DNA from 3 places in the Priestia sp. 10L35 genome. Region 1 is predicted to be linked to each of the others. Evidence: riboswitches for the same ligand, from Rfam matches in the RefSeq annotation. Region 1 holds a riboswitch; each other region holds the start of a gene.
What was found. Region 1 has a riboswitch for lysine ahead of AC1DEF_RS07120 (amino acid permease). Riboswitches for the same ligand answer to the same signal wherever they lie in the genome.

Region 2: another riboswitch for lysine. It lies ahead of AC1DEF_RS00880 (aspartate kinase); the one in region 1 lies ahead of AC1DEF_RS07120 (amino acid permease).
Region 3: another riboswitch for lysine. It lies ahead of lysA (diaminopimelate decarboxylase); the one in region 1 lies ahead of AC1DEF_RS07120 (amino acid permease).

Annotation. Positions count from the first base shown of each region.
Region 1 is NZ_JBFTKA010000002.1:223,519-234,128, reverse strand. It holds gene eat (ethanolamine permease) at 1-906, opposite strand, end outside; gene eutC (ethanolamine ammonia-lyase subunit EutC) at 928-1,641, opposite strand; gene AC1DEF_RS07135 (ethanolamine ammonia-lyase subunit EutB) at 1,656-3,026, opposite strand; gene AC1DEF_RS07130 (ethanolamine ammonia-lyase reactivating factor EutA) at 3,053-4,471, opposite strand; gene thiT (energy-coupled thiamine transporter ThiT) at 4,629-5,237, opposite strand; TPP riboswitch at 5,270-5,370, opposite strand; lysine riboswitch at 5,545-5,729, shown strand; gene AC1DEF_RS07120 (amino acid permease) at 5,832-7,271, shown strand; gene AC1DEF_RS07115 (hypothetical protein) at 7,308-7,676, opposite strand; gene AC1DEF_RS07110 (GNAT family N-acetyltransferase) at 7,780-8,271, opposite strand; gene AC1DEF_RS07105 (cysteine hydrolase family protein) at 8,362-8,949, opposite strand; gene AC1DEF_RS07100 (cupin domain-containing protein) at 8,971-9,279, opposite strand; gene AC1DEF_RS07095 (YqcI/YcgG family protein) at 9,254-10,021, opposite strand; gene AC1DEF_RS07090 (LysE family transporter) at 10,174-10,610, shown strand, end outside.
Region 2 is NZ_JBFTKA010000001.1:175,359-185,968, reverse strand. It holds gene AC1DEF_RS00920 (cation:proton antiporter regulatory subunit) at 1-453, opposite strand, end outside; gene AC1DEF_RS00915 (hypothetical protein) at 602-868, opposite strand; gene gerE (spore germination transcription factor GerE) at 1,132-1,356, opposite strand; gene AC1DEF_RS00905 (acyl-CoA thioesterase) at 1,531-1,980, opposite strand; gene sdhB (succinate dehydrogenase iron-sulfur subunit) at 2,044-2,817, opposite strand; gene sdhA (succinate dehydrogenase flavoprotein subunit) at 2,821-4,608, opposite strand; gene AC1DEF_RS00890 (succinate dehydrogenase cytochrome b558 subunit) at 4,638-5,246, opposite strand; gene AC1DEF_RS00885 (YslB family protein) at 5,736-6,263, shown strand; gene AC1DEF_RS00880 (aspartate kinase) at 6,315-7,547, opposite strand; lysine riboswitch at 7,689-7,866, opposite strand; gene uvrC (excinuclease ABC subunit UvrC) at 7,932-9,698, opposite strand; gene trxA (thioredoxin) at 9,923-10,237, opposite strand.
Region 3 is NZ_JBFTKA010000002.1:424,244-434,853, forward strand. It holds gene AC1DEF_RS08145 (long-chain-fatty-acid--CoA ligase) at 1-950, opposite strand, end outside; gene AC1DEF_RS08150 (SDR family oxidoreductase) at 970-1,743, opposite strand; gene AC1DEF_RS08155 (acyl-CoA dehydrogenase) at 1,721-2,965, opposite strand; gene AC1DEF_RS08160 (DUF1292 domain-containing protein) at 3,117-3,380, opposite strand; gene AC1DEF_RS08165 (PAS domain-containing sensor histidine kinase) at 3,467-5,191, opposite strand; gene AC1DEF_RS08170 (YckD family protein) at 5,353-5,667, opposite strand; gene AC1DEF_RS08175 (NAD(P)/FAD-dependent oxidoreductase) at 5,741-6,859, opposite strand; gene AC1DEF_RS08180 (CBO0543 family protein) at 7,195-7,707, shown strand; lysine riboswitch at 7,774-7,956, shown strand; gene lysA (diaminopimelate decarboxylase) at 8,102-9,430, shown strand; gene AC1DEF_RS08190 (dicarboxylate/amino acid:cation symporter) at 9,483-10,610, shown strand, end outside.

The DNA.
Region 1 (10,610 bases):
AGGGAAGTAACCATCTCGTGCAAGCGCATAGGTTTGTCTTGAAAATCCCATGATGATTCCATTTAAGCTAGCAATCAAGCCGAATAGCCCGATAATAGCAACAACGGTTGAAATGCCGTTTCCGTATACAGAAGACAGCGCCTGCGGAAGTGGATAATCGGCTAGCTTCCCGCTTCCTCCGCCAAGTCCTGCTGTTACAAATAGTGTAAACAACGTTGCGGTTGCTAGAGTAATAATCGCTCCAATAAATCCTTTAGGAATGTTTTTCTTAGGATTTTCCACTTCTTCCGCTGCCATTGCTCCACCTTCTATTGCCAGATAGAACCAAACAGCGAATGGAATAGCTGCTAGTACCCCTGTTGGCCCGTTAATAAATGAATGATCATTAAAAATATTTGATGTTTGTACATGAGGCAAACCAGCTACATAAAAAATAGATAAACCAATTAGTGCAACAATGGTAGCTGTAAGCTCAATCACCGCTACTTCTTTTACCCCGATTAAATTTAATAAAACAAAGAAAATAAAGGCACCTACCGTTGCATATACAGGGTTAACGGCTGGAATGAGAAAATGCAGGTATGCTCCTGTTGACACTGCAATAGCAGGAGGAGCAAAAATAAATTCAAGCAAGCAGGCAATTCCTGCGATATATCCCCCAAAAGGTCCAAGTGCTCTTCTTGCATAAGCTGAAGGTCCACCGGCTTGCGGGATAGATGTTGAAAGCTCTGCATAACTAAACATAAACGTTGTGTAAAACACAGTTACAATTAAGGTTGCAATTGCAAGCCCAATAATCCCGCCTTGTTCAAACCCGTAATTCCACCCAAAGTATTGTCCTGAAATAACCATACCAACTGAAATAGCCCATAAATGAATAGGTTTTAATTGTTTTTGTAAAGCCATATGTTCTCCTCCTTTTGATGTTTAGACAATAAGATGTACACCGCTTGTTTGCTGCTTAATCATTTTGTCAATCATGGTACCGATATGTGCGGCTGCCTCAATAGGAGGCGTCCCTCTTTTATGAATATTAGAAATAACCATACGATCAGACTCTTTTTTGCCTTTGCTAGGTTCATAGCACATGTAAGCACTCATGGATTCAGCACTGACCAGTCCAGGTCGCTCTCCAATCAATAGCACAAGTGCTTTTGGCTTTATGATCTCGCCAACTTCATCCATACACGCAACCCGTCCCCCTTTTACAAAAAATGAAGTCCCGATATGAAGTCCATATGACTGCAGGGAGTCAATTAAAGCTGGATACACGTCGCTTATGTTTTCTTCGATTGCCTTGGCGCTCAGTCCATCTGAGACTACTACTTGTACATCAGGCTGCGGCACGCAGTTTTTGAAAATTTCTTTCTTAGCGTTATCTGCTAATAACCTTCCTTGATCCGGCCGTTTTAAATAATGTTCTTTTGACTCCACGCGTGTATTCACAGAGAAAAGGTTAAACTCGGCTAAAATATCTTCTGAAACTACTCCATATACAGAGTCTACGGCTGCAGCATGATCCGTGCGAAAAGATAAAACGTCTTTTGTTAGCGGTCTTGTTCCTGTACGGCCGACACCTATGCGAGCAGGGGTAAATTGTTTAAGTGTTTCAAGCTGATCGCGATTTGACTTTGGTATCATAGTAAGCACCTTCCTTAAATCAAATTCATAAAAATAGTTGGGTCTCCGGCTCTAGATGTAAAGCGCCCGTTGTCCATAATACGCTGATCTTCAAGCCACTTTTGAAATAACGGCGTTGGGGTACGGCCTAACACATTACGTACTGTTGCAATGTCATGATAACTAAGAGACTGGTAGTTTAGCATGCAGTCATCAGCCATGGGAACTCCTATGACAAAGTTCACTCCAGCTGTTCCCAGAAGCATACTTAAATTATCCATATCATTTTGATCAGCATCCATGTGGTTGGTGTAACATACGTCTACTCCCATAGGCAGGCCGTGCATTTTACCCATGAAATGATCTTCTAACCCAGCTCGTAGAACTTGTTTGCTGTTATATAAGTATTCAGGTCCAATAAATCCAACAACTGTATTAACTAAGAAAGGCTTGTAGTGACGAGCTAAGCCGTAGCATCTAGCTTCGAGCGTTACTTGATCAATGTTATAGTGAGCTTCTGCTGACAGTTCAGAACCTTGTCCTGTTTCAAAATACCAGCGGTTTGGACCTTTTGCCGTTCCTTTTTCATGAATTAGCGCTGTCGCTTCATCAAGCATAGACAGTGAAATTCCAAATGAATCATTACCAGCTTCTGTACCTGCTAAACTTTGAAAAATCAAGTCTGCTGATGCTCCTTTTTCAATTGCTCTCATTTGACTCGTTACGTGTGATAATACACAGTTTTGAGTAGGAATTGACCATTCGTTGATTATATTTTTTGTTTCATTTAAAAGCGCGTAAATATTATCCGTTGTATCAATAACAGGGTTAATTCCGATAACCGCATCTCCAATTCCATAGCTTAACGCTTCGTATAGCGATGCTCTCATTCCCTTTAAGTTATCTGAAGGATGATTAGGCTGGGTCCGAGAAGCCAATACTCCTTTTTGGCCGATAGTCGTTTGACAAGTAGTTTGCACTTCTATCTTGGCAGCTCCTTGAATTAAATCTAAATTGGACATAATTTTAGTAGCTGCCGCAATCATTTCGCTGCTTAATCCTTTGCTAAGTGCAAGAAGGTCTTCTCCGCTATGCTGATCGGATAAAATGTATTCTCTTAAATCCCCTACTGTCCAATTTTTAATAATGTCGTAAACAGATGAATCAATCTGACTTTCGATTAATGCCGAGACGTTGTCTTCATCTGCGCTGAGCAGCGGGTAATTTCGAATATCAGCAAGTGTGATATCAGCTAGAACTTGCTTTGCTGCCATTCGTTCTTTCATTGACTCAGCGCTAACTCCTGCGAGCTGATCTCCAGAACGCTCTTCGTTTGCTTTGGCCATGATTTCTTTTAAGCTATAAAATGAAAATGTTTCTCCTAACATTCGTGTAGTTTTAAACATCGTTTCCTCCTTGTGTGTTCAGCTGATTATGATGAAAAAGCGAGCGTTTTAACGGAAACGGAGATCGCTTCTCCGGCTATTGGTAACCCTAGATCGATGTAATCTCCGTGTGTAAAATCAATTTGATCTAAACAAATAATTTCTAACTCTTTCCTCTGTTTAGCTAGTGCTTGTCCTAAAGCTTTTGCAATATCTTGTTCGCATAGAACAACGAGGCACTTAGCTCCCTTAAAACAAGCAATAAATTCATCGCTTATTATTTTTGCTAATTCTTGAAGCATCTTATAGCTGCAGTAAGGAAAATGAGATAAAGCAATAGCAGCAGGGGGGTCTTCTGCGCTGAAAATAGTTGAAGCCTGCATACATGCCGCTCGAACTCTTTCTTGAAACAGCTGCGGATTCCACGTCTCTTCTTGCTGAACGGGTATCTCTACAATCGGGATATTTTTTAACGGCAGCCGCTTCGACCCAATATATACGGTTGATCCGCTAACTTCTGTATTTTGCATACCAGCCCCAATTACAGTAGCGCGCGTTGTCTCAGCGGATTGAGATACTTGAATGGATTGAAAATGATATGCTAGAAGCGGACCAACGTCTCCGTGTATGGCCACTTCCTTCACTGTTATTGGCTTTTGCTTCTCCATCATTGCTCCTACTCCTCCTGAAACCATGATCGTTTCAGGATGTATAGAAGATCTTGTATGAGGAGAAACGAGCAGCGAGGAATTTTGATTCAGCGCTTTTACATAATTCACGGTTTCTTCAGCTAGTAATTGACAGATAGACGAAAGCTTTTCAAATGCTGCTTTTTCACCTTCTCGCAGTGTCAAAGAATTATTTTTCAAAAATTCAGTTAAATGAGACGAAACGTAGGTAACAAGACCGTCTTCATTTAGTCGAATTAATCTCCCGCCTACATGCAGTGTAAACGTTTCTATCACTTTTCCATTTTGACATAAAGCGATGTTAGCAGTGCCTCCTCCTACATCAATATTGGCAATTACTGCATTTGTTTCAGCAGAACGCTCTATTGCTCCCGATCCTTTTGCAGCTAATATTCCTTCCAAGTCAGCGCCGGCTGTTGCAACAACAAAATCCCCAGCATGTTCGGCTAGATAGTGAACGATACTTTCTGCATTTTGCTTTCTGGCCGTTTCTCCTGTGATGATCACAGTACCTGCCTCCACTTGATCTAAGGAGATTCCTGCGTTCTTATACTCTTGTTCTAGTAGTACCGTTAATCTTTGAACATCGATTTCAACATCGTTTAGCATAGGAGTGGTATAGATAGAACTTACATACGTTACGCGACGATCAATAATTTGACAGCCTGGCAGCGTAAACTGATTTTGTTGATTTGCTATTAACAGCTTGCTTACAATCAATTTTGTTGTGCTTGTTCCGATATCTAAACCTATGCTCGTTATCCATTTCTGTAGCATGCTATCAATCCCTTATCTCGTTTGAATATGGTGATTATCATAAAACAGTTTTTTGAATATTTCACTAACTATGTTATCAAACCTGACACACTTTTGTGTAAACAAAGGTGACAAATGACAAAAAAAGACTAAATCTTGGTAGATTTAGTCTTTTTGCTTATGATGAGTGTGATTTAGTTACAATCATTCTTGATGCGGATGGAATTAATAGTGAAAGAATGATTAAGCAGGCTATTAGTGACCCTACCATTGAAATACCGTTCATTGAAAAAGAATACCATAGAGCGGACATGCCCTTTGGCGCATATGATCCCCAAAAAATAATACCCGCAATAAAGTGCCAGAAATACCGTGCGAAGCTGCCGATAACAAGGGATAAAACAATCAAAACAAAAGCTTTTGATCTGTTATTGTTAGCTAAATTTGTTTTAATAGATTGCGAAAAAATACCTCCAACACCTATAAAAGCAAAAGCCACAATATATTCAATAAACGTTTGTAGCGCTGTTAAAATATAAGCCGTTCCTGTTGCCAACTGCAACAGCCCCCATAATAGACCAGATAGGGCCCCGCCTTTTACTCCCCAGCGAAAGCACATAATAAAAATGGGCACCATGGAGAACGAAATACTCACAGCCGTTGCAATCTTAATGGAAGGCAAAAGATCAAGTAGAAGTGCTAATGCTGCAAAAATAGCTATTTCAATTTTAGCCTGTAAAGGTAATGCTTTATTCACGTTTCTCACTCCTGTTTTTGAATCATTCATATCAAACGGTTTACACAGGAGTAAGCAAATATATGCTACTATTCCCACATTCCTACGCTAGCGTTAACTAACAGGTTCGAAGGGTCTGAACAATTTGTTCACTCTCAGCACGGCGGCTCCCCCTGTGGTACGTTCGGATATTTATGTAGTATTATGACAACATTCATTATACCATATGTAACAAAATAGATTCGAGAGATTTCAAAGATGTTTCTATTTTCTGAATCTATTTTTTATAATGACAATCGTTTTAGTATTTGGTATACTTCTTTTATGTCAAATGAATATAAAAAACCCTCATCCTAATCGATGAGGTAGAGGTCGCAGTTTTTAATAGTAAAGCAACGGAAATGCAGAGAACATTGAGGATGTTGTTTGAAAGGAAAAATTGCCGAAGTTTAGATCACTTCTCGGTTGATTTAAGCTGGGGCTGTCTCCGAACAGGAACAGAACTGTCACATCATGCGAGTGATGTGAAGAGCTATCTTCACGGAAGGTTGACGCGGTTTTCAGATTTAAAAGCGCGCACATATACTGCGGGCTTTTTTTATGTTATCCCGTCTCTTTCCGTACATTCGAAAGGAGTATTTATCTATGCAAGAGCAGCAAGAATTAAAACGTGGGTTGAAATCTCGCCACTTAACGATGATTTCATTAGGAGGAGCCATCGGAACCGGCTTATTCTTAGCAAGTGGTGGAGCAATTCACACAGCAGGACCTGGGGGAGCGCTTTTAGCTTACGCTATCATTGGTGTCATGGTTTACTTTTTGATGACCAGCCTAGCGGAGCTCGCAGCTTATATGCCTGAAGCCGGTTCATTTAGTACGTATGCGTCTCGGTTTGTAGATCCATCCTTTGGTTTCGCTCTCGGCTGGAACTATTGGTATAACTGGGCTATTACGATTGCAGCTGAATTATCTGCTGGAGCCCTTATTATGAAATTTTGGTTCCCAAACTCTTCTTCTATTTTATGGAGTGCCCTGTTTTTATTAATTATGTTTGGGCTTAACTACCTTTCTGTAAAAGGATTTGGTGAATCTGAATTTTGGTTTTCGTTAATTAAAGTAGTAACAGTTATCATCTTTTTAGTTATTGGCATTATGATGATTTTTGGTATCTTTAACAATGAAGCACCAGGGTTTAAAAACTTCACGCTTGGTGATGGACCCATTCACGGTGGATTCTTTACTGTCTTAGGTATTTTTATGGCTGCTGGTTTTTCATTTCAAGGAACAGAGTTGCTTGGAGTCGCAGCTGGAGAAAGTGAAGATCCGGAAAAAACGGTTCCTCGCGCAGTTAAACAAGTCTTCTGGCGCATCTTGTTATTTTATATTTTAGCTATTTTTGTTATCGGGATGCTTATTCCATACACAGCCGATTCATTAGCAAGTGATGATGTGCGAGTAAGTCCATTTACTTTAATATTCGAACGAGCAGGTCTGGCGTTTGCAGCATCAGCTATCAATGCCGTTATTTTAACAGCCGTTTTATCTGCTGGTAACTCAGGTATGTATGCTTCTACGCGTATGCTGTGGAACTTAGCGAAAGATGGAAAAGCACCAAGGTTCTTAGCAAAAGTGAATAAACGAGGCGTTCCAGTGAATGCTTTAATCGCAACGGCACTTGTCGGTACACTTGCATTTGGTGCTTCATTTTTTGGAGACGGTGCGGTATACACGTGGTTACTTAACGCTTCTGGTATGTCTGGCTTTATTGCTTGGTTAGGAATTGCCATCAGCCACTATCGTTTTAGAAGAGCATTTGTTGCCCAAGGTCATGATTTGAGTGAACTTCCATATCATGCAAAACTTTTCCCGTTTGGTCCTATCTTTGCCTTTATTTTATGTGCTGTTGTCATTTTAGGTCAAAACTATTCGGCGTTTACGGGTGATTCGATTGACTGGTACGGTGTACTTGTTTCTTATATCGGACTTCCTTTATTCTTAATTGTTTGGTTAGGATACAAATGGACGAAAAAGTCAAAACTTATTCCGTTAAAAGAATGCCAAGTAACAGTGAAAAAATACGAATAAAAAAAGCTCTCTATTCAAAAGAATAGAGAGCTTTTTTTATGTGATCTGATCAGCAAAATGAAGAGATATATAGGCGGGCTGATTTTTCATAACAAGCATATAACCTTTGAGGGGACGATTACAGTAATCAGCAGCTTCTATATAATAAATACGCTGAATTAACCTGCTTAAATGGGTTGCAAAAGATGGAAGTTGATGAGTAGGAATGCTTTGGATGTAGTCTATGATTTCTTGTTTAGTTTGAAGGCCCGAATGGGTACATTCTAACAGATGAAAAAGCGGATCTGCTGCTATAGTAGATAGTTCAGAATTGTGTTTGATTCTATTCAGCTGGATATGCAGTTCTTTTTTGGACCATCTTTTTGGAATAGCTCTTAGATGCTGATATTGAAAATGTGTATTCATGATAGCTAACACCTTTCGTATTAAAATAATAAAACGACTTATTATTTTAATAACCTTTACACATGAAACTAAAACGTCACAATGTGTAAAGGTGTCATACATCTTATAAAATAAGCTGATAAAAAAGCACATCTTGCCACTGATCGAATTTCCAGCCTACTTCTTTAAATTCTCCGCAAAATGTAAAATTAAATTGCTCATGCATTTTGACACTGATATCATTCCCTTTTGTAATCCCTGAAATGACAACGTGATGGTTGAGTTCTTTAGCTAATTCCAAAATCCGCTTCATAAGCTGTTTTCCAATGCCATACCCCTGCTGATTTTTGTCAATATAAATCGATAGCTCTACCGTTTGAATGTACGCCTCTTTATCTCGATAAGAAGAAAGCGAAGCATAGCCCGCTACTACCCCATCTTTTTCTGCGACAATAAGCGGAAAAAGTTCATTGCTAATATGATTATTAAACCAGCTCCTTCTTTGCTCTACTGTTACAGGCGTTAAGTCAAAAGTAGCAGCACTTGTTTGAACAGACTGGTTATAAATTTCAACAAGCATAGGTAAATCTTCTTCTTTAGCATAACGAATGATCATATGTACAAACTCCTTATAGTATAGAATTATCTTTATTTTACTTCTTTTAAGGAACATAATCTACATAAAAAACCGATGTGCGCATGCACATCAGTTGTGATTTTGAGCATATTGAAAGGTTTGAAGAACTTGAAGTGTCTCTTTTGTAGAAACGACCGTCGCAAACTCCTCATGCAAAGAAGACAGTGCGAATGTATGTACATCTTCTGCAGGAAGGCTTGTTTTTCCATCGTAGGACATACCATCAAAGCAAGCTGTTGCATCGTTTACAACGTACGTTCTGTACCCTAAATTTCCAGCCATGCGGGCAGTCGTAGAGACGCAGTGATTAGTAGTTAGTCCTATTAAGATAAGCGTATCATAACCATTTGCTTTTAAATAACTGTCTAGCTCTGTTCCAATGAAGCAGCTGTTCACGTGCTTGCGAATTAAGTATTCATCTTCTTGTGGACCAAACCCTTCTTTGAACTGAAATCCCTTCGAACTTGGATGTAAAGGAGAATCTGGATTTTCTGATGCATGCTGTACGTGAATGACAGGATAATTTTGGCGCCTCCATGCTTGCAGTAGCGTCAGCATATGTTTTTCTGCATCTAGATTGTTTCTTTCCCCCCACTGTGGTGAATAAAATCCTTCTTGTACATCAATAAGCAGCAGCACTGGCCGGGAACGTAGCATAAGCATCATCTTCTTTCATCTTTATTTTAAAATGGAAATAACGTATGTGCACCCATCAGGACCGGCTTTTGACGAATGAACCGTTTGTTTCGGTAAATGTATCCGATCTCCTGCCTGACATAGAACCGTATCATGTTCAACTGTAAAGTAAATAGATCCTTCAAGTATATGAAGAATTTCATCAGTTGGATGGGTATGAGATGGGTGCGTTTGAAAAGCAATATCGTGCTGTACTTCAACGTATCCAGTATACGCCGGAAGCAGTTCTTTAATTACTTCTTCAAACTTTCCGCCAACTCCTTTTTTAATAGAGGCTTTTTTTACGTCCATGCTGCTCACTCCTTTTTAATTTAAACGGACACTGTCCCGTAATATAGTTGTTATCATCGTGTAAAAAATATTGCTTCCACTCTCGGTTTTCCTGCTGTCCATACCATCCTAACTCAGGGTGAGCTGATACGTCATCATATGTTTTTAACCGATCGCGGACCACCTTTTGTACGTGCCGCCCTATTTTTGAATCTCCTGTCATACCTTCAAACACCCACCGAGGTTGAAATGTAATCATAAATCCCCTGCTCTTACGGCTTTTACGTAAAGAATGAGCAGGCGTATTACAGACGACAAAAATAGGTTCTCCGTGAAAGCAAAATTCCCATAATGGATCTTTTGGATCTTTTGGAATGTCTTGCGGCCATGTCTTTTGATCAATTTGATGAAGAAACGTCAGCGTATCCCAAAACATCGTTTCGTACTCTTCCATTGAACGTTCTTTATGTTCAGGCTTAAAGAATAACACAAAGGATGTATAGCGACCTATGGTTTTAAAAGTATCTATGTATTCTCTAAGTGCCGACGCTGCATTCCTAATATCTTGGTAGTTATAAGGAGTAGTCACAAATGAAAACCGCAGTAAATCTTTTTTAAAGCCTTCTACCCCTAATATACAAGGAAATGGATTTTCTTCTGATAATATATCGCTTTGGAAATATTGAAAAGCATCTTTTCCCCAAAACGGGACATGCGTTGACTCTAAAATCTCATTGGCTCGAAAAAGCATTTTTGATGCCATTAAAACCCTCCTTATGGAACTCAACGTTACATGTGTATTAAAGAAAAGAAAGTTTATGAGCATTTTTAACTAAATGCCGCTTCTAAATTATAAAACTCTAATCTATATATATATAAGCTACTATTGGACAAGTTAGAAAGGAGGCTGTGTTTGTGGAGTGGTTTTTGATTGCTATAAAACAAATAATTCTAGGTATTAGTCTCGCAGCACCGGTAGGTCCAATTAATATAGAGATGATTAAAAAAGGGCTGACGAAAGGTTTTTGGGCTTCTTGGCTAGTTGGTTTAGGGGGCATGACGGCCGACATTTTATTTATGCTCCTCATTTTAATAGGGTTAACGCCTTTTGTGCAGATGCAGGCTGTTACTGTTACCCTGTATGCAACTGGTTTTGTCATGCTCACATTTGTTGGCTTTCAAAGTATGAAACAAGCTGTTTCTCGTTCCTTTTCAATAGATGTAAATAAACCCTCTATTAAAAGAGATAAGTCGTTTTTTACAGGTTTCTTCATTGCTCTTATGAATCCTTTAAATATTGTGTTTTGGTTTGGTGTATTTGGGTCAAGCTTAAGCGAAAGCCTCCAAAGTCA
Region 2 (10,610 bases), on a different contig from region 1:
ATTTCCTCGTTCTCCAGAGATAACAAGCGTATCTCCTTCTTCAATTAACGTATCTGGTCCTGGAGTTGATAATTTTTTTTGCGTGTTTTTAATGACGGCGATGATAGTGACATCATAATTGCTGCGAACGTCAATTTCACCAATTGTTTTACTGTGAGCTTTCGCTTGTTTTTCAACTTTGTACCATTCAATAACTAAGTCATTGAATGCCACTTCAATGGTTTCCATTGCTTTTGGCTTGTAAATCATGCCGCCTAAAATTGCAGCTAGCTGTCTTGATTCCGTATCTGTTAACGTAATGTCAAAAATGCTTTCTTCTAAATCTTTTTGATCGAAGTGATAGATTTCACGTCTTCCATCATCATGAATGATAACGACTACGCGGTTTCCTCCGCTTGTCTCAATTTCAAATTTACGGCCGATTCCTGGTAACTCCGTTTCTTTAATCATCATTGAATGATCACTCCTATAAAGTTTTTAAAAAGAATTTTTTAATTTTGCCGCGTTATTTGCCTAGAAAATCCGCATAGCAAATAAGCCTAAGAATAGTTGGTAATTTTAGGTTTGAAGAAAAGGCTGTTGAAATTTCAACCTTTTTTATTTAATTGAGGTAACTTGATTGAAAGATTTTTGGATAAAAAAGTGTTTTCTTGAGGATAAAATACGCAATTTGATGCGTCGGAATGATGAGTTTGGCACTCACCCATACTAAAGCAAAAGTTACTATCACACTTTGTATGAGAGATCCTATTTGTTTAACGCTGTGCTTAGCTCCTGGAGACATGTGCACGATATCCGTGTAATGCTGAATCGAACTTTTTGTGACCTTCACTTTTTCAAAGTCGTTATCAATAAATTTATCTGGCAAACTCGCAAAAGGCAAACAGAATATCATGCATAACAATAAGCTCATCCATATATTTTTCATCATCTCACCTCTCTTTCTTCTGAACTAGTATCTCCTTACTTAAAAGTATACGTACTCTGAAATTCAATTTCAAGCAATAAGTTTTTTTTATAAAGATTTACCTTTTTTATAATTTTTTCTTAACGTTATTCTTTTTAGATATGTATGCGACACTGAAAAAAATATACAAAAAGCTGGCTTTCTAAGAAGAAAGCCAGCTCATGTTATAATTCAAGTTCTCCCATTCGAAGGAGTTCTACGACTGCTTGAGAACGCCCCTTGACTCCAAGCTTTTGCATCGCATTAGAAATATGATTTCGAACTGTTTTTTCGCTAATGAATAGTTCACTCGCGATTTCTTTTGTTGTTTTGTCCTGTACTAAAAGCTCGAATACTTCTCGTTCACGCTTTGTAAGTAGCGGTTTAGGTTGAAACTCTTTTTCTTTCAATGTAACCCTCCTTGCCTGATCCTGAGTTGAACTATCGGATGGGTGTAAATTTAGTCAACATATCTTATGTGCGGTATGCCTACGCGGTTACTAGTTTTAGAAAAAATATGCAAAAAACTCTTTTTCACCTTTAAAAAAGAAAAAAAGCCTGAAGAAAGAGCCTTCAAGCCATTTTCATATATTTGATAAACACGTTTTCATCTCTTCATTCCAAGGGACGCTTTTTCCTGTTTCTTTAGAAATTTGCACCATTGTTCCTCTCCCGGTGAGTACAACCTCTTTTTGCTCATTTTGAATCATATAGTGTAAATCAACCGACGAACGTCCAATTCTATGAGCTTTTACAAAAACAGATAGCATGTTGCCAAAATACACTTGTTTGACATAATCGCACTGCAAATCAGCCACCACCGGTATCGTTCCCTCATGCTCACTCGTCCACTTTTGCATAAAGCCAATATGGTGAAAGAATTCCGTACGTATTTGTTCGAAATAAACAAAAGGAACCGTATTATTTAAATGCCCAAACATATCTGTTTCCGAAAATCTTACCTTGATCTCCTGCTTAAACGAAAATGACTCTTTCCAATGATCCATGTCTTCAATATACGAAATATTATTCATCTGTATTTCCTCCGTTCGTCATAGACAAAATAAAACCTCTCCGCGTGGAGAGGTTTTGAGTGATTATACTTGATCGCTACCAAAGAAACTTCTGAATGCTTGAATTGTTGTATCGCGGTTCAAAGCTGCGATTGAAGTAGTCAATGGAATTCCTTTTGGGCATGATTGAACGCAGTTTTGAGAATTCCCGCAGTTCGCTAGTCCTCCATCACCCATAATCGTCTCTAAACGTTCTCCTTTATTTAACGCACCGGTTGGATGGGCATTAAACAGGCGAACTTGAGAAAGCGGTGCTGGACCGATGAAGTTTGACTTGTCGTTTACATTTGGACAAGCTTCTAAGCAAACTCCACATGTCATACATTTAGATAACTCATACGCCCACTGACGTTTCTTTTCAGGCATACGCGGTCCTGGACCTAAATCGTATGTGCCATCGATTGGAACCCATGCTTTTACTTTTTTTAGTGAATCAAACATACGGCTGCGGTCTACTTGCAAATCACGAACCACAGGAAATGTTTTCATTGGCTGTAAGCGAATTGGTTGTTCTAGTTTATCAACAAGAGCTGTACATGACTGACGAGGTTTACCGTTGATGACCATTGAACAGGCTCCGCATACTTCCTCTAAACAGTTCATTTCCCAGTTTATCGGAGCAACCTCTTTACCTGAAGCATCAACAGGGTTACGTCTGATTTCCATCAGTGCTGAAATAACGTTCATATTCGGACGATACGGAATTTCAAACTCCTGATTGTAAGGAGCAGATTCAGCTGAATCTTGACGTGTAATAATGAAGCGCACTGTCTTTTGGACTGTTTGTTGTTCACTCATTGATTAACGAACCCCCTCTTGTTGTTTTTTTGGTTTTTCATCTTTTTTCTTTGTGTAGTCGCGTTTACGCGGTTTAATTAACGATACGTCTACCTCTTCATAATGGAAAGAAGGAGCCGTTTTCTTATCCACAAAAGATGCCATTGTTGTTTTTAAGAATTCTTCATCGTTACGATCTGGGAAATCTGGCTTATAATGAGCACCGCGACTTTCGTTACGGTTGTAAGCTCCTAGCGTTACAACACGTGAAAGCTGAAGCATGTTTTGCAACTGACGAGTAAATGTTGCCGCTTGATTACTCCATTTAGCTGTATCATTAATGTTAATACGATCATAGCGTTCAATTAATTCTTGAATCTTTTCATCTGTTTTTAACAGTTTGTCATTGTATCGTACGACTGTCACGTTGTCAGTCATCCATTCCCCTAGCTCTTTATGAAGAACGTATGCATTTTCTGTACCTTGAAGATTCATGATATTGTTCCATTTCTCTTCTTCTTCTTTCACATGACGATCATATACGCTTGAAGAAATAGCATCTGCGCTCTTTTCTAAACCATTGATGTATTCAACCGCTTTAGGACCGGCAACCATACCACCATAAATAGCTGATAATAATGAGTTTGCTCCTAAACGGTTCGCTCCGTGCTGTGAATAATCACACTCACCAGCTGCGAATAAGCCAGGAATATTTGTCATTTGATCGTAATCCACCCATAAACCGCCCATTGAATAGTGTACGGCTGGGAAAATTTTCATTGGTACCTTGCGCGGATCATCGCCCATGAATTTTTCATAGATTTCGATGATACCTCCAAGTTTAATGTCTAGCTCTTTTGGATCTTTATGTGAAAGGTCCAGATAAACCATGTTCTCTCCGTTGATTCCTAACTTCTGCGCTACGCAGACGTCAAAAATTTCACGAGTTGCAATATCACGAGGTACTAAGTTACCGTATGCAGGATATTTTTCCTCTAAGAAATACCAAGGTTTACCGTCTTTATATGTCCAAACGCGTCCGCCTTCTCCACGAGCAGATTCACTCATAAGACGAAGCTTATCATCTCCTGGGATAGCAGTTGGATGAATTTGAATAAACTCTCCGTTTGAATAGTATGCACCTTGCTGATACACGATAGATGCCGCTGAACCTGTATTAATAACTGAGTTCGTCGATTTTCCAAAAACAATTCCAGGTCCACCTGTAGCCATAATAACCGCGTCAGCTGGGAACGTTTTAATTTCCATTGATTTTAAATTCTGTGCAGAAATTCCGCGACAGCTGCGCTCATCGTCAAGAACAGCACCTAAGAATTCCCATCCTTCGTACTTTGTCACAAGTCCGGCAACTTCATAACGACGAACCTGCTCATCTAATGCGTACAATAATTGTTGACCCGTTGTTGCTCCAGCAAAAGCCGTACGGTGATGCTGCGTCCCGCCAAATCGTCTGAAGTCTAACAAACCCTCAGGAGTACGGTTAAACATAACACCCATGCGGTCAAGTAAGTGAATAATACCAGGAGCTGCTTCACACATTGCTTTTACAGGTGGCTGGTTGGCTAAAAAGTCTCCGCCGTACACTGTGTCATCAAAGTGTTCCCATGGTGAATCCCCTTCACCTTTCGTATTTACGGCTCCGTTGATTCCACCTTGCGCGCAAACTGAGTGAGATCTTTTTACCGGAACTAGTGAAAATAAATCTACTTGCTTGCCAGACTCAGCAATTTTTATTGTTGCCATCAAGCCAGCTAAACCGCCACCGACTACGATGATTTTTCCGTTACTCATCGGAACCCCACTCCTTCAAAACCTTAATTTTATGCAAATGCGAATAATGTACGAACACCTACAAATGTAAGTGCTAAGAAGATTGCTAATGTCACATAAGTTGAAATTCTTTGAGAACGTGGTGTTACAGTTAACCCCCAGCTAACTCCAAATGACCATAGACCGTTTGCAAAGTGGAAGATCGTAGATACAACACCAACTATGTAGAATGCAAGCATTGCCGGGTTGCTTAAAATTCGTTCCATCATTTGAAAATCTACTTCTTTTCCAAGCGCAGCTTGTATTCTGGTTTCCCATACGTGCCATGTGATGAAGATAAGTGTGATTACACCTGAAACACGCTGAAGGATAAACATCCAGTTACGGAAAAAACCGTAGTTGTTAACGTTTGTTTTAGCAGTGAATGCGATGTAAAGACCGTATATTGCGTGAAAAACGATTGGTAAGAAAATAATGAAAATTTCTAGAGCATAGCGGAAAGGTAAGCTCTCCATGAAGTGAGCTGCTTGATTAAATGATTCTTCTCCCTTTGTCGCGAAATGATTCACAACTAAATGCTGTGTTAAGAAAATCCCGATTGGTATTACCCCAAGTAATGAATGGATTCTCCGATATTGAAACTCTCTGTTTGCCGCCATCTGCGTAGACCCCCCTTAGTTAAATGAACATAGTTTGTGAAGAACTTTCTTACTCCCACTAGACAAATAGATTAATCGTGAATACAGGAAATGAAAACCTTTGCATTTCCTAATAAAGTATGTGACAGGTTAATTTTACTCCCATCGATTAAGAGCGTCAAGGCAAGATGTTTAAATCTTCTATAAAATATAAATTTATAAAATTTTATATTTGTTAACGCTTACTGTATTGATGTTACAGATTTTTTCTTTCTATTATAATATTGCTTGCCACAAATAAGTAAGCGTTTACTTTATGCTTTTATTGTAAACAAGTTCACAAAACATTTACACAGGTAAAAGTACCCTTTTAAAAGGTATATTATGGATTTTTCATCTTTACATCTAACTCTTTTTACCATAATAAAGATCCTCTTACATTTTATTAAAAAAATGCGTGAGAGGTTTTTTAGATTTGTATATAATAGTAGTAAAGAAAGAGGGGAAAGCATGAGCAATTTACAAACAGAATCACAGCAAGAACTTGAAGAGACGATGGAAACATCAGAACCTAATGTCACAGCTGAAACAGAGAGAACTCTTGATCACGTTTCATATTTCGGATACAGCCTTTTGCGTGACGTGTTAATTCCAGAGCTTCTTGGAGACGAAACAAACACCATTTCATACTGGGCAGGAAAACACCTTGCGCGGAAATACCCATTAAATACAATGGATGAAATCGTCGCTTTTTTTAAAGCAGCTTCCTGGGGAACACTGACGCTTGCAAAAAAAGATAAATATTCACTCGAGCTTGAGTTATCAGGTGATGTGGTCAGCAAAAGATTTCAGCAGGAAACTTGTTCGTTTCATCTTGAGTCAGGATTTGTGGCTGAACAGATTCAGCGTCAAAACAACTGCCTAACAGAAGCCTACTTAACACATAAAGAAAAGAACGGAAAAGTGCTGATTTCCGTGCAGTGGGACCGAAAAGATATCTTACCTACCGAAACACGCGCGGAGCGTTATAAAAAGTAGGAAATACGTATATATAAAAGACGTGGAGATACCACGTCTTTTTTCTCTTCTTTATACTTGCACTGCTTGCTGCTCTTCTAATTCAAATGCTACGTGAAGCGTCTCAACAGCTTTTACCATATCAGCATGCGGTACAACTGTAGATACTTTAATTTCAGACGTGCTGACCATCTTCACTTCAATTTTCTCTCCTGCCAGCACTTCAAACATTTCGGCTGCAACGCCTGGATTAGAAATCATGCCAGAGCCGACAATTGATACTTTAGCCAAACCGCTTTCATGTTCAATACGCGCATATCCCAAAGTAGATTTATACTCTTTTAAGACGGCAAGAGCGGCGTCTACGTCTACGGTTTTAATAGAAAATGAGATAGAGAGACGATTATTAGCCGTTACGTTTTGAATAATAATGTCCACATTTAACTGTTCTTTTGCTAATGCTGTAAAAATAGTAGAAAGAGTTTGCAACTCGTTGTTTAACCCTTCAATTGTCACTCGTGAAATATTATCTTCAAACGCAATTCCTCTTACGACTAAGTTTTGTTCCATTGAAACTTCCTCCTCAACAATCGTTCCATTCTCGTTTTCTAAGCTTGAACGCACTTCTAGCGGTACCTGATAATTTTTTGCAAACTCAACAGCGCGCGGATGCAGCACCCCTGCTCCCAAATTAGCTAATTCTAACATTTCGTCATATGAAATAGAGTGAAGCTTACGAGCATCTTCTACATAGCGCGGATCTGTCGTAAACACTCCTGTTACATCTGTATAAATATCACATTTTGCAGCTTTTAATGCTGCGGCAAGAGCTACTGCCGTCGTGTCAGAGCCGCCTCGACCTAATGTTGTAATGCTACCATCTCCTGAACAGCCTTGGAATCCAGCTACTACTACGATTCGGCCTCTATCTAATTGGCTTTGAATACGAGTCGTGTCAATGTGCTGGATTCGTGCATTGCTGTGAACTGCTTCCGTCTGGATACCAGCTTGCCAACCTGTTAGCGAAGTTGCTTCATACCCTTTATATTGAAGGGCCATTGTTAACAGGGAAATCGTTACTTGTTCTCCAGTTGTAAGAAGCATATCCATTTCGCGTTTGCTTGGACTGTCCGTAATATCACTTGCTAATTTCACCAGTGCATCTGTAGTTTTGCCCATTGCCGATACAACAACAACTACTTGGTTACCGCGCTCTGCTTCTTGAATAACACGGTTTGCTACATGTTGGATACGTTCAACAGAACCAACAGATGTTCCACCAAATTTTTGAACGATTAATGCCATAATTTTGTTCATTCCTTTTCAATAAATTTGCATATGCAGAATGATGAGAAGCTAAATTTTTTTACTCAGACAATAAAAAAAGCAATGAGATGAGCTCTCATTGCTTAACGAACGAAAATTATAAAACATAACCGTCCACTGCCGTGAGATAGCTCTCCAAGAATCTACATCTTGACAATCCTACGTTTATTCAACGCAGAACCAGCAATCATTACTATGAGGTAATGTTCACTTCGGCAAATTTCCCTTTCCGCATCATTCATAAGAGCTCATACCCTTCCTGATACGTACTGATTAAATTTGCACCTCTATCTTCACTTCATTTGATGAAGTGTCGTATGAAATTAGTTAATAGCTTATCAAATATTTTCTATTATTTCAAGACTATTTTTGCAATGTTTCATAAATTTTTTCAGCGATGTTTTGAGGAACACCTGAATTTCGAATATCATCAACCGTTGCTTCTTTCAATTTTTTCACCGAACCAAAATACTTTAACAAAGCTTTTTTACGCTTTTCGCCCACTCCCGGAATATCGTCCAGAACAGACTGAAAAGCGGACTTAGAGCGCACTTGACGGTGGAAGGTAATCGCAAAACGGTGAACTTCATCTTGAATTCGCTGAAGCAAATAAAATTCTTGACTATTGCGTTCAAGCGGTATGATTTGAGGAGGCTCACCAATCATCAGGTTGGAGGTTCTGTGCTTATCATCTTTGACAAGACCTGCTGTAGGCACTAAAAGTCCCAATTCATTTTCGAGAACGTCCTGTACTGCAGCTAAATGCCCTTTGCCTCCATCTACAACAATTAAATCTGGAAGCGGAAGACCCTCTTTTAACGCTCTGGAATACCGTCTGCGAACGACTTCTCTCATGGAACTGTAATCATCTGGTCCCTTTACGGTCTTAATTTTATATTTGCGATATTCTTTCTTTTCCGGTTTCCCATCAACAAAAACAATCATCGCAGAAACGGGATCTGTTCCTTGAATATTTGAATTATCAAATGCTTCAATCCGATAAGGAGCGGCAATTCCAAGCTCTTCTCCTAACCGTTCAACTGCGCCAACCGTGCGCTCTTCATCTCGTTCAATTAAATAGAATTTTTCACCGAGCGCAATTTTTGCATTTTTACACGCAAGTTCTACTAACTCTTTCTTTTTGCCTCGCTTTGGATGCTGAACCTCTACTCCTACTAATTTCTCAGCCAACTCTGCATCAATCGTTGCTGGAACCATTACTTCTTTTGGCTTAATATTTTTGGCATAAAACTGACCGATAAAAGTTAAGAAATCTTCTTCTGGCTCTTTATAAAAAGGAAACATAGAAACTTCTCGCTCAATTAATTTCCCTTGGCGAATAAAGAAAACTTGAACACACATCCAGCCTTTATCATAAGAATAGCCAAACACATCTCGATTAACAAAATCATTAAACGTTACTTTTTGCTTTTCCATTGTCGCTTCGATATGAGCAATTTGATCTCGATATTCTTTAGCCCGTTCAAAGTCAAGTTCTTCTGAAGCTTTTAACATTTTTTCAGTTAATTCTGTTTTGACATGCTCATATCCACCATTTAAAAACCGCGTGATATTTTCAATAATTTGTTTGTTTTGCTCTTCTTTTACTTCTTTTACGCAAGGAGCTAGGCATTGCCCGATATGGTAATACAAACAAGGTCTGTCTGGCATGGTAGAGCACTTTCTTAATGGATAAATGCGATCAAGAAGCCGCTTTGTTTCATTTGCAGCTTGAACGTTAGGATAAGGCCCGAAGTATTTCCCTTTATCTTTTTTTATTTTTCTTGTAATAACAAGTCGGGGCTGCTTTTCAGCTGTAATCTTAATAAAGGGATAACCCTTATCATCTTTAAGCATGATATTGTATTTTGGATCATGCTTTTTAATTAAATTCATTTCTAAAATAAGTGCTTCTAAATTAGAAGATGTGACGATATATTCAAAATCGACAATGTCGTTTACAAGTCGAAGCGTCTTTCCGTCATGAGATCCGGTAAAGTAGGAGCGCACTCGATTTTTTAATACTTTTGCTTTTCCTACGTAAATGACCGTTCCATATTTATCTTTCATCAAGTAACAGCCGGGCTGATCCGGTAAAATAGCCAGCTTTTCTTTTAAATAATCGTTCATATTTTTCTCCTTCCTCTTCTCTTACTCTGTCCATCTATACATTCGCTTATGAAGCGTAACCTACATTCTTTCCTGCCCTACAATACATGCACATAAGCCGGATTTATGGCGGTGTTCCTTACATCTAGTATAAAACAAACGAACGCATATTCGCTAAATAAAAGTATTCCCAAAAGAGAAAAAGTGGAGAAAAAGAAAAAACCTAGCCTGAGCTAGGTTTTGACTTACGCGTGTTTATTAATTAATTCTGTTAATGCTTCTTTTGGTTGGAAACCAACTACTTGATCAACTTTCTCTCCATCTTTAAATAATACTAAAGTTGGGATACTCATAACACCAAATTTTCCAGCCGTTTCTTGGTTTTCATCAACGTCTACTTTCACGATTTTAACTTTATCGTTAAGTTCGCCATCGATTTCTTCAAGAACTGGAGCAATCATTTTACAAGGGCCACACCATGGTGCCCAAAAGTCAACAAGCACTAGGCCTGATTTAATTTCATCTGTAAAGTTTTTATCTGTAGCATGTGCAATAGCCATTTTAATTCCTCCTAAATATATGCAATATCCAAATTCTACTCACAGTATATCACCTTCAAATAAGGTTTGCTAACTTTTTGCTTACATTTATACTGTTTATTCTCCGCTCTAGTTTGTACAATTCACATAAAAACATACGTAGAAAATTTCGTTTTCCATGAGGCTGAGACATAACGAAATGAATCCTATCTAAAGACGAACGAATAGTATACAAGGGCTGAACCGCTTGCGACACCGCAGATGATTTCTGTGTAAGACTTCGCTTTCTACAGGAGTCTTCGCCTTGCCCTCCAATCAACTGCTAGAAAGACCCACACACATGAAACCTGCGTTTACCCTAACAAAAAAACGAACCACTAATCAAACATCTTGA
Region 3 (10,610 bases), 200 kb from region 1:
TCAACAGGCATCGGCGCACTGCCACTGTTGCAGATGCGAATACTTTCGATGTTGTATTCTTCTGCCTGAGGATGATTGGTAATAGCAACATACATAGTTGGCACACCGGGGAAAATACTAGGCTGCTCTTTTTTTATTGTATTTAGTACTTCTTCCAAATCAAACCGCGGCAATAGCAATATTTCATTTCCGCAAAGAATCGATAAATGCATACAGGAAGTCATGCCAAATACGTGAAACAATGGAATAACGGTTAAGCATTTTTCTTTTCCTAATTCAATATCATGTTTAAATATTTCGTATGATTGAACTGCGTTTGTGTAAATATTTGTATGTGTAAGCATCGCACCTTTAGATGGTCCGGTCGTTCCTCCCGTATACTGAAGAACAGCAATATCGTGTGATGGATGGATAACCGGCTGGTCAAATTCATATTTTATGGTTAAAAAATCCAGGAAGGAAAGGTCTGGTGATGCAGGAACAAAAGGTTTTTGCAAGCTGACGGTTATCGCTTCTTCTATATCAACGCGGTTTCTTATTTCTTGAAGTCTCGTATAAAAATCATCGAGTAGAATGATTTTTTTTGCCCCGGAATCGTTTAAAATATGCTCTAGCTCTTGTTCGACAAGCATAGGATTGACCTGAGTAACAATGCCGCCCGCTGCTACAATGCCAAAATAGCTTATTATATATTGCGGACAGTTTGGCAGCATAATCGCTACACGATCTCCTTTTTTAATCCCTTTTTTCTGCAGTGCTCCTGCAAATACCCGAACTGAGTGATACAGCTCCTGGTACGTTAACGTATGCTGATACATGCGCGTGGCTGTGTGAGCAGGATAACGTTCGGCTGTTTCTTTCAGCATATCAAATAGTGAAATATCTTCGATGTGAATGTCATGAGTGTAGGCTTCTGGATAAGGTGTAAACCATTTTTTAACGTCTTCCATCAAGTTACTCCTTTCTTATTCACATAGCATGAACTCCACCGTCTACTGTCAGAATATCGCCCGTAATATAATTAGACGCTGCAGAAGCAAGAAAAACAGCCGCTCCTTTTAAATCAGCTTCGGAGCCAAAGCGTTTTAAAGGGGTTTGACTTAGAAAATAATCTTTTCCTTGTTCCATAATCGCACCTGACATTTTAGTAGGAAAAAATCCCGGCGCAATCGCATTAACTTGAATATTATGCTGTCCCCATTTGACAGCTAAATCTTTCGTGAACGTAATGACCGCTCCTTTACTCGTGTTGTACCCGATTGTATCCATATACTGAGGGTCCGTTCCTCCAAGACCCGCAATTGAAGCAATGTTAATAATCTTACCAGCTTTTTGTTTAATCATTTCTTTTCCAGCTTCTTGGGACATTAAAAACGTTCCTGTCACATTAATATTCATCACTTTTTGCCATGCTTCAAGAGGCATTTCTTCAACCGAAGCTCCCCACGTAGCTCCGCTGTTGTTAATTAAAATATCAATGCGTCCAAATGTTTCAATCGTTTGATGCACGACATTTTTAATATCTTCAGGCTGACTGATGTCGCATGCTAAAGCGAGAGTTTTTACGCCCATGGTGGCCAATCGATCAGCCACTTGCTGACATGCTTCTTTTTTTCTTGAACATAGAACAATATTTGCCCCTGCCTCTGCAAGCCCTTCTGCCATTTGTTCTCCTAATCCTCTGCCTCCTCCGGTAACAATAGCTGTTTTTCCAGTTAAATCAAACAAATCCTTTATGTGCATACGTTGCCTCCTGTTCTTGATAGGATTTTAGCTCAAGTCTTGCAAGCTGTGCTTTGTGCACTTCGTCTGGACCATCAGCGAGGCGAAGAGTGCGAGCATTTGCCCAAAGTGCCGCAAGCGGCGTGTCTTCTGAAACACCTGCTGCTCCCAATGCTTGAATAGCGCGATCAATGACTTTTAAAGCCATAGCAGGAGCCATTACTTTAATCATAGCAATTTCTTTCCGCGCTTTTTTATTTCCAACTGTGTCCATCATATAAGCAGCTTTTAATGTTAATAAGCGAGCTTGCTCAATTTCAATACGCGATTCTGCCACCCATTCTTGAATAACCCCTTGCTGAGAAAGCAACTTATTAAACGTAGAACGGTTTTGAATACGCTTACATAACTCTTCAAGCGCTCTTTCCGCTGCTCCTATTAAACGCATGCAGTGATGAATACGTCCAGGCCCCAATCTGCCTTGAGCAATAGCAAACCCTTTTCCTTCGCCTAAAAGCATATTAGACGCTGGCACACGCACATTGTCATAATGAATTTCAGCATGTCCATGAGGAGCGTGATCGTATCCAAAGACTGGCAGCATTCGTTCAATTTTAACTCCTGGCGTATTTAAAGGAACTAGAATCATAGACTGCTGTTCATATTTAGATGCGTTAAAATCGCTTTTTCCCATGACAATAGCAATTTTGCAGCGAGGATCTCCCGCACCTGAAGACCACCATTTTCTTCCGTTGATCACATATTCATCGCCTTCTCTTACAATACTGCACTGAATGTTTGTGGCATCAGAAGAACCTACATCCGGTTCTGTCATAGAAAAGCAGGAGCGAATGTCTCCATTTAACAGCGGCTTTAGCCATTTTTCTTTTTGTTCGGACGTTCCGTATCGAACCAGCACTTCCATATTGCCGGTGTCAGGAGCTCCGCAGTTAAAAGCTTCTGGTCCAATAATAGAACGGCCCATAATTTCGCAAAGAGGGGCATATTCGACATTTGTTAGACCCGCTCCGTATTCGCTTTCTGGCAAAAATAAGTTCCATAATCCAGCTTGCTTTGCTTTTTCTTTTAACTCTTCCATGATCGGAGGAACAGCTGACCATCTAGATGGCTGTTCATTCAGCTGTTGTTCGTATAGCCGTTCATTTGGGTAAACATGCTCTTCCATAAAAGAGCTCAATTCTTCTTGCAGCTTCACTACTTTGTCAGAGTAAGAAAAATACACGGTAGTCCCTCGCTTTCATTTACTTACTAACCGGTTGGTATGTTACATATTCATCATAAATGAAGGGGAATAATTCAGCAAGGTATTTTTAGAAAAATTCTAAATATTATATTATTTAAAAATAAAAAAAGAGAGGTTTTAACCTCTCTTTTTACGCGGATGTCATTTCCTCAAATACGGCTGATACCTTTTCAAATTCATCGTCATCTTCAATTGAAGACCATTCACCATCATCTTCAATTTTCAAAAAGAAAACATCAATTTCTTCTTCTGTTTCAATTAAAACTTCTTCAACAAACGCAACAGCAATATAATCGTGCCCTTCAATCGTCATTTTTCCAAGCACTTCAATATCTTGCTCTTGATCATTTTCGTCTAAAATTGTAAAAATCTCTCCCGTTTCAATGCGTTCCATCTTATTCCCTCCTATTTTAACCTCATTATTCGTTCACTAACATGTATTCCCCTTTAGAAAAGGTTTCATGCTTATAAAAGTAGAATCTATTTTTTAAAAGGCAAAAGAATGTCTACGGTAGTTCCTTTTCCAAGTTCACTTACAAAGTTAATTTCTCCTCTATGTTCTCGAATGATCTTATAGCACACCATCAGTCCAAGCCCCGTTCCTTTCTCTTTGGTACTATAAAAAGGTTTTCCTAAATGCTGCATTCTTTCCTGCGTGATGCCTGGCCCCTCGTCGCTAAACCGGATAACAAGGTTCTCCTGATTAAATCTTTTTAGTTGAATCGTTACGGTTCCTCCACTTGGCATAGATTCGACTGCATTTTTAAATATATTGCTAAACACCTGTTTCAACTGATTTTCTTCGCATAATACGAGAGGAAGATGAAGATCAATTTCTTTTTTTACGTGAATTTTCTCTGTAATCCCCTGCACCTCAGCTAGCTTTAAAGTATTCTCTAAAATATCTTGGACATGTTTGTCTTTGTAGGTTTTCGCCTGAGGCTTTGCAAGACTCAAGAACTCATCGGTAATCAATTCAATTCTATCTAACTCATGATTTATCATTTCTACATAGTAAGGCTGACCGCTCGTTTCTCTTAATAACTGCATAAATCCTTTTACCGCCGTCAGAGGGTTTCGAATTTCGTGAGCTATACCAGCCGCTAACTGTCCGACTAAGGAAAGCTGAGCGGATTCACCCAGCAATTTTTCAGTTTTTTTACGTTCTGTAATATCACGAAACAAAACTTGAATGGCCTGCTTTCCCATATAGGGAATAGGAAAGGCAATGGTTTCGGCATCAATCGTATGACCGTCTTTATGAATAAACTTTTCTTCCTGTAGGTCTACAGATTTATTTTCTGTTTTCATTCGATAAATTCGCTGTTTTACCACATCATAGTAATCAGGGTGAACAAACTGATAAACACAAGCTCCTAATACGTCTTGAGGACTTTTGTATCCTAGCGCTTTGGCTCCTGAAGGGTTGATGTAATCAATTTTCCCTTCACTATGAACGATAATCGCTTCCGGCGATAACTCAATCAAGCTTCGGTAACGTTCTTCGCTTTCTTTTAAAGCCGTTTCAGCCTGCTTGCGTGATGTTATATCTCGATAGACAAAAGCAATGCATAGCGGCCAATCATTCATATTTTCAACGCGGAAGAGTGTGACGCTTACATTAATTAAATGACCGTCTTTATGCTGTCTGACCGTCTCAAATTCCGTTTTCGATTCACCTGATTGAATGGTCTTATGAAGTTCGCACACTGGCTCCTTTAAAAACGAAGGTATAATCGGAAGAGGCTTTTGATGAATTTCTTCAAACGTCCAGCCAAATGTATTCTCAAACGCAGGGTTCACTTGAAGCGTTTTCCCTTCTAAGTCAACGACAGCAACAGCATCTGCGTTATGATAAATAAAAGGCTGAACCTGTTCTTTTTTCTCCTGATAACTAGTTATATTCACGCAATGTCCCATAATTTCAGGCTTTTCTGTGTAAGATAAAGGGGTTAAGTTTACTACATAGCGTTTATCATTTATTTGAAGCTCGTACATAAGCTTTTTCTTTTTGTTTAATGCTTCGAAAAAATGCTCATACGAGACCCATTCTTCTAGAGGTATTTTTTGGTCATGAACGCTTTCACCTTGATACATACTGTAAACAAGATGGTCATCTTTTTGTTTGTAAGCAAATATGATTCCTAGCGCCTCAGCTGAATGATTTTCTGCATGTAATCGGACTATTTTTTTATTTTTGTTCATCGTTCATATTTACCTACCCCTCACTAACATCTTTCCTACTCGTTCTCATTCTCTTAATTTTACATGAGGATTTTAGAATTTACTAGATAAAGAAGCGGATATTTTCCATTCATTCACATAAAAAAAACGCCTGTAAAGGCGCTTTTTTATGTGAATAGGAATTACTTTGAATGATGCATTTTATGACAGTGTCGCTTTGGCACAAAACCATTTTGCTCCATATGCTGATAGCGATTTTCCATATGTGAAGAAATGTTTTGACTCTCCGTTTTGCTTAGCACGCCGTACTCCACATATTTTGAAAGTATTTCTTTCTTTTTTGCTAGCATTTCTTTGTACAGCACGGACAGTTCCTGCTTTTGCTCAGACGTCAACTGCACGTCTTTTGTTTCTGGCTGAGGATTGTTTTCCGCTAATACAGGCGTCGCGCTCATAAATAAAAAAGCTGCTGCTGCACTTATCATAATCTTTCGCAAACAATCTACTTCCTTTCATCATATAGTAGTTATAGTTTGCGAACTTCTATTTGTTTTCATTCATTCTGTTTGCTTAAGACTCGATAGCTCCTCCTACATCATAGTCGCTAAGATCAATTTCCATTTCCATTTCAAGTGCTAATTTAGCAAGCTCTGAACCAAGATAAGGACCCGACGTTAAGCCTGAAGCTCCGAGACCATTCGCTACTAGTATTCCTTCGTAAGCCGGAAGAGCTCCAATGACTGGCAAGAATCCTGGAGTAAATGGTCGAAACCCTACCCTTGTTTCTAAGACTGTGCTTTCTGTTAAGCCGGGAGCAATTGATAAGGCCTTTGAAAAAATCTCATGCATCCCCCCAGCAGTTACTCTCAAATCATAGCCCTTGTCGTTTTCATGTGTTGCTCCAATGACAATTTGACCTTGTTCAAATGAAAGAATATATTGGTCGCTTGGAGGCATCACAACGGGCCAGTCTTTTGTATCTACATCAGGGAGATGCAAGTGGACAATTTGCGCTTTTTGAAAGCTTGCTAAAAATTTCACTCCAAGAGGCTCTAGTAATTGATTTGCCCACGCTCCTGCCGTTACGATTGTTGTACTTGCTAGAAGGGTTTGTCCATTTACGGAAACGCCCGTTACTTGATTATTTTCATAAAGTAGTTCTGCGTTTCCTTCTATTATTTTTGCACCGTTTTTCTTGGCTGCATTCACAAGTGCGTTTCGAAGAGCTCTTCCGTTAACGCGAGCGGCTCCACTAATATGAACTGAACTGTATTCTTCCGAAAGAACCGGAAACAAAGCCTGTGTTTCTTTAGCGGATAAACGTGTAATCTCGCCTATTTCAGGAGCTTCTTCCCGACGCTTATATGCTCTTTCTTCCATTTTTTTAAGCTTTTGCTCATCAGTATGTAAGCTAATTGCTCCTACTCGCTTATATCCCGTATCCGTTTCTCCATCTTCTTCTAATTGCTGAATTAATGTTTGATAGTACTTAGCGCCGCCTTTTGCTAAGCGGTACCATGCTTTATTTCGACGCTGCGAAAGCCATGGACAAACAATTCCTGCTGCTGCATCAGTAGCTTGACCTGCATCCTTGCGATCTATCAATGTCACATCTGCTCCTGCTTTTGCTAAATGATATGCTGTAGAAGCTCCAAGTACCCCAGCTCCAACTACGATGTATGTTTTCATACCAAAACACCCTTTTCTTTCTTCTAATATTCTCATGCTATATGTACGCAACTTTAGCATAGCAAAAAAAGAAGTCACATACTAGGCGAAGCTATCTTGAGCTTATTTTTGAGTCTTGCTGACTTTGACATATAGCTCCTTTCATTGTAAACAAAAGCGCAATAAGTTCTTTTACGGGAATTATGGTGAGATGAAGCAAACCACAAATAGTGATCACCCATATTTAACACTGCGCTTACCGCTTTTTTATTATAGTTTCTGAATAAAAAAAGGAAAGAATAAAACCACTATAATATGTAAATAAAAAGAAATAACCATTATTTTAAGGAGAGCGTATGCAATCTTCATTTGTATTATTTTTCATCATTCTTGGTTTACTATTTGGCAAGTGGCGAAGGTATCAAGAATACTATCCTACTTTGCTGTTTTGGGTCACAGGGAATTTGCTTTATGAAGTGCTGCTGTTTCATCACCGCGTATGGGTATTTCACCCTGTAGGTATTGATCACCTTTTTCTACCCGATCACCTAATGGTTTCCCTTGGAATAACTTTAATTATTTATCCGTTTGTTATACCGGTTTTTTTAGGAAGGCTGCCGTTGCATGTAAGCGGCAGGCTGTGGTGGATTCTTTTGTGGGCGCTTTTATTTACTGTGATTGAGTTCATTGCTTATGTTAATCACAGTATCACTCATCATTATGGATGGTCGCTGCTGTGTTCTTTTCTCTTCAACATTGCCACGTTCTCACTTTTAGTCATTCATCAGAAGACAGCACTGGTCGCTTGGATTCTATCTGGAAGCTTCATAGCTTTCTTATTTATTTTTTTTGATATTCCTATGCCTTAACTTTTCATTGACTAGACGGAGGAAAAGGAAATATAATAGGAATTACATTTAAATATAATTTTCCTCTCTGAGAATAGAGGTGCATGAAATCAAGAGTCACTTATTGGAGACTAATGGAGTCTGTGAAGATAAGTAAAAGGGATTTCGTGCCGAAGTATATAAACATCCATTGTGTTCATATACTGGTTCAGTATTGAATAAATGCTGAGCTGTCACAAACCATTTGGTTTGTGGAGAGCTATTGAAGAGATGTTGATGCCTAGAATGTAATAATACTTTATTATTATGAAACCAAGACGCGTGAACATCACTTCACGGGTCTTTTTTGTGTTTTTCTACTGACCATCAAAGTTCAAAGTTATAGTTGAATGATTTAAATGGAGGGATACGGATTATGTACTTACATGGAACGAGTAAAATTAACAGCAGCAATCATTTAGAAATTGGGCAGTGCGATACGGTCGAACTGAAAAAACAATACGGCACTCCCCTATACATCTACGATCAAGAATTAATTGAAACGAAATGCAAGGCCTTCCATTCAGCCTTTCGAAGAAGCGGATTTTCATATCAAATCGCCTATGCAGGGAAAGCATTTCTTTGTATGGAAATGGCTAGCCTTTTAACGAAGCTTGATATGTCACTAGATGTGGTCTCAGGAGGCGAATTATTTACAGCGCTTGAAGCTGGATATCCAGCTGAACGCATTCATTTTCACGGCAATAATAAAACGATTGAAGAAATGGAAATGGCTCTTGATGCGAATATTGGCTGTTTTGTTGTTGATAACTTTACCGAACTTGAAGTTTTGCATGCCTTAGCAGCTGAGCGCAAACAGAAAGCATCTATTCTTCTGCGTGTTACTCCAGGAATTGAAGCCCATACACATGAATATATTATGACCGGACAGGAAGACTCCAAGTTTGGATTTGGTCTTTCCAATGACCAAGCCATGAAAGCGGTAAGTTCTGCGTTAGAAAAGCCTTACTACGATCTTTTAGGCATTCATTGTCATATTGGTTCGCAAATTTTTGAAGTAGATGGTTTTTCTCGCGCCATTGATATTTTAACTGATTTCTTATTCAGCATTCGTGATAAAATGGAATTTGAAGTAAAAGTTTTAAACGTAGGTGGTGGTTTTGGTATTCGTTATACCGAAAGCGACTCTCCTCTTCCAGTTGAGTATTATGTAGATGCACTGACAGAAAAGCTAAGCCGCACGTTAACTGAACAGAATTATACCCTTCCAGAAGTCTGGATTGAGCCTGGAAGAAGCATCGTAGGAGAAGCAGGTACAACGCTTTATACAATTGGATCAACGAAGGAGATTCCAGGTGTACGAAAATACGTAGGAATTGACGGCGGTATGACCGATAATATCCGTCCTGCTCTTTACGATGCAAAACATGAAGCTGTCTTGGCTAATAGAGTGACGGATAAAAAAGATGAAACAGTATCAATTGCGGGTAAATGCTGTGAATCAGGAGATATGCTTATTTGGGATATTGATTTACCGCGCGTTAATCAAGGAGATTTATTAGCAGTGTCCTCTACAGGTGCCTACAACTATTCAATGGCTAGCAATTACAACCGTATTCCGCGCCCTGCTGTTGTATTTGTAAAAAATGGAGAAGCTCGTCTTGCTGTAGAGCGAGAAACATACGAAGATTTGGTGCGTAAAGATGTAAAGCCAGTCGTTACTACGTATGCAATGAGCAAATAATAGCTGTTCTTGCGTAGTAAAAAAGCTATTATTGTTTGGAGGAAATCTAACTATGGTTTTAAGTGTATTTAAAACGTACAGATCATCGCTTATTCTGCTTCTCGCTATTTTAATTGGCGGGATAGCAGGATATGCTATTGGCCCCGATGTGGCAGTCGTGAAGCCTTTTGGTGATTTGTTTCTCAATTTAATGTTCATGATTATCGTTCCCCTTGTCTTTTTTAGTGTGGCTTCGGCGATCGCAAACATGAACGAAATGAAGCGTCTTGGTAAAATTATGCTAGGAATTGCCGTTGTGTTTGTCGCCACTGCTGCTGTTTCAGCCGTTTTAGGCTTTTTAGGCGCATCACTTTACAATCCGCTACATAATGTAGATACTTCTGCCATTAAAGAATTGATGGGTGACAGTGAAAATACAGCTGAAAAAATGGCGCTTTTAACTCAGCTTGTTAGTACATTTACTGTACCTGATTTTGTTCAGTTATTTTCGAAAGATCACATTTTACAATTAATTGTCTTTGCCGTTATTTTCGGTATTGCTACAACGATGGCTGGCGAAAAAGGACAGCCTATGGCGAAATTTCTGACTTCGGGTCAAGAAGTATCGATGAAGGTTGTTAAAATTGTGATGTACTATGCCCCAATTGGTTTAGGATGCTATTTCGCTACTGTAGTAGGAGAACTTGGACCAAAGATCTTACAAGGGTACGCTAGAGCATTTATTCTTTATTTATTAATTGCAATCGTTTACTATTTCGGTTTCTTTACGCTATATGCATGGATTGCTGGCGGTAAAGCAGGAATTAAGCTGTTTTGGAAAAATGCAGCTGCTCCTTCTATCACCGCTATTGCTACCTGTTCTTCTGCTGCATCTATTCCAGTCAATTTAGATGCAACAAAGAAAATGGGTGTGCCGCTGGATATTGCTGAAACAGTGATTCCACTAGGAGCAAACACGCATAAAGATGGTTCTGTTATCGGTGGTATTCTAAAGATTGTTTTCTTATTCAGTTTGTTTGGCAAAGATATGACGTCTGCTACGAGTATTTTGAGCATTTTAGGCGTAGCCTTTTTAGTTGGAGCCGTAATGGGAGCAATCCCTGGAGGCGGTATGATTGGCGAAATGTTAATCATTACAATTTACGGATTTTCGCCAGAAGTTCTGCCCATTATTGCGGTC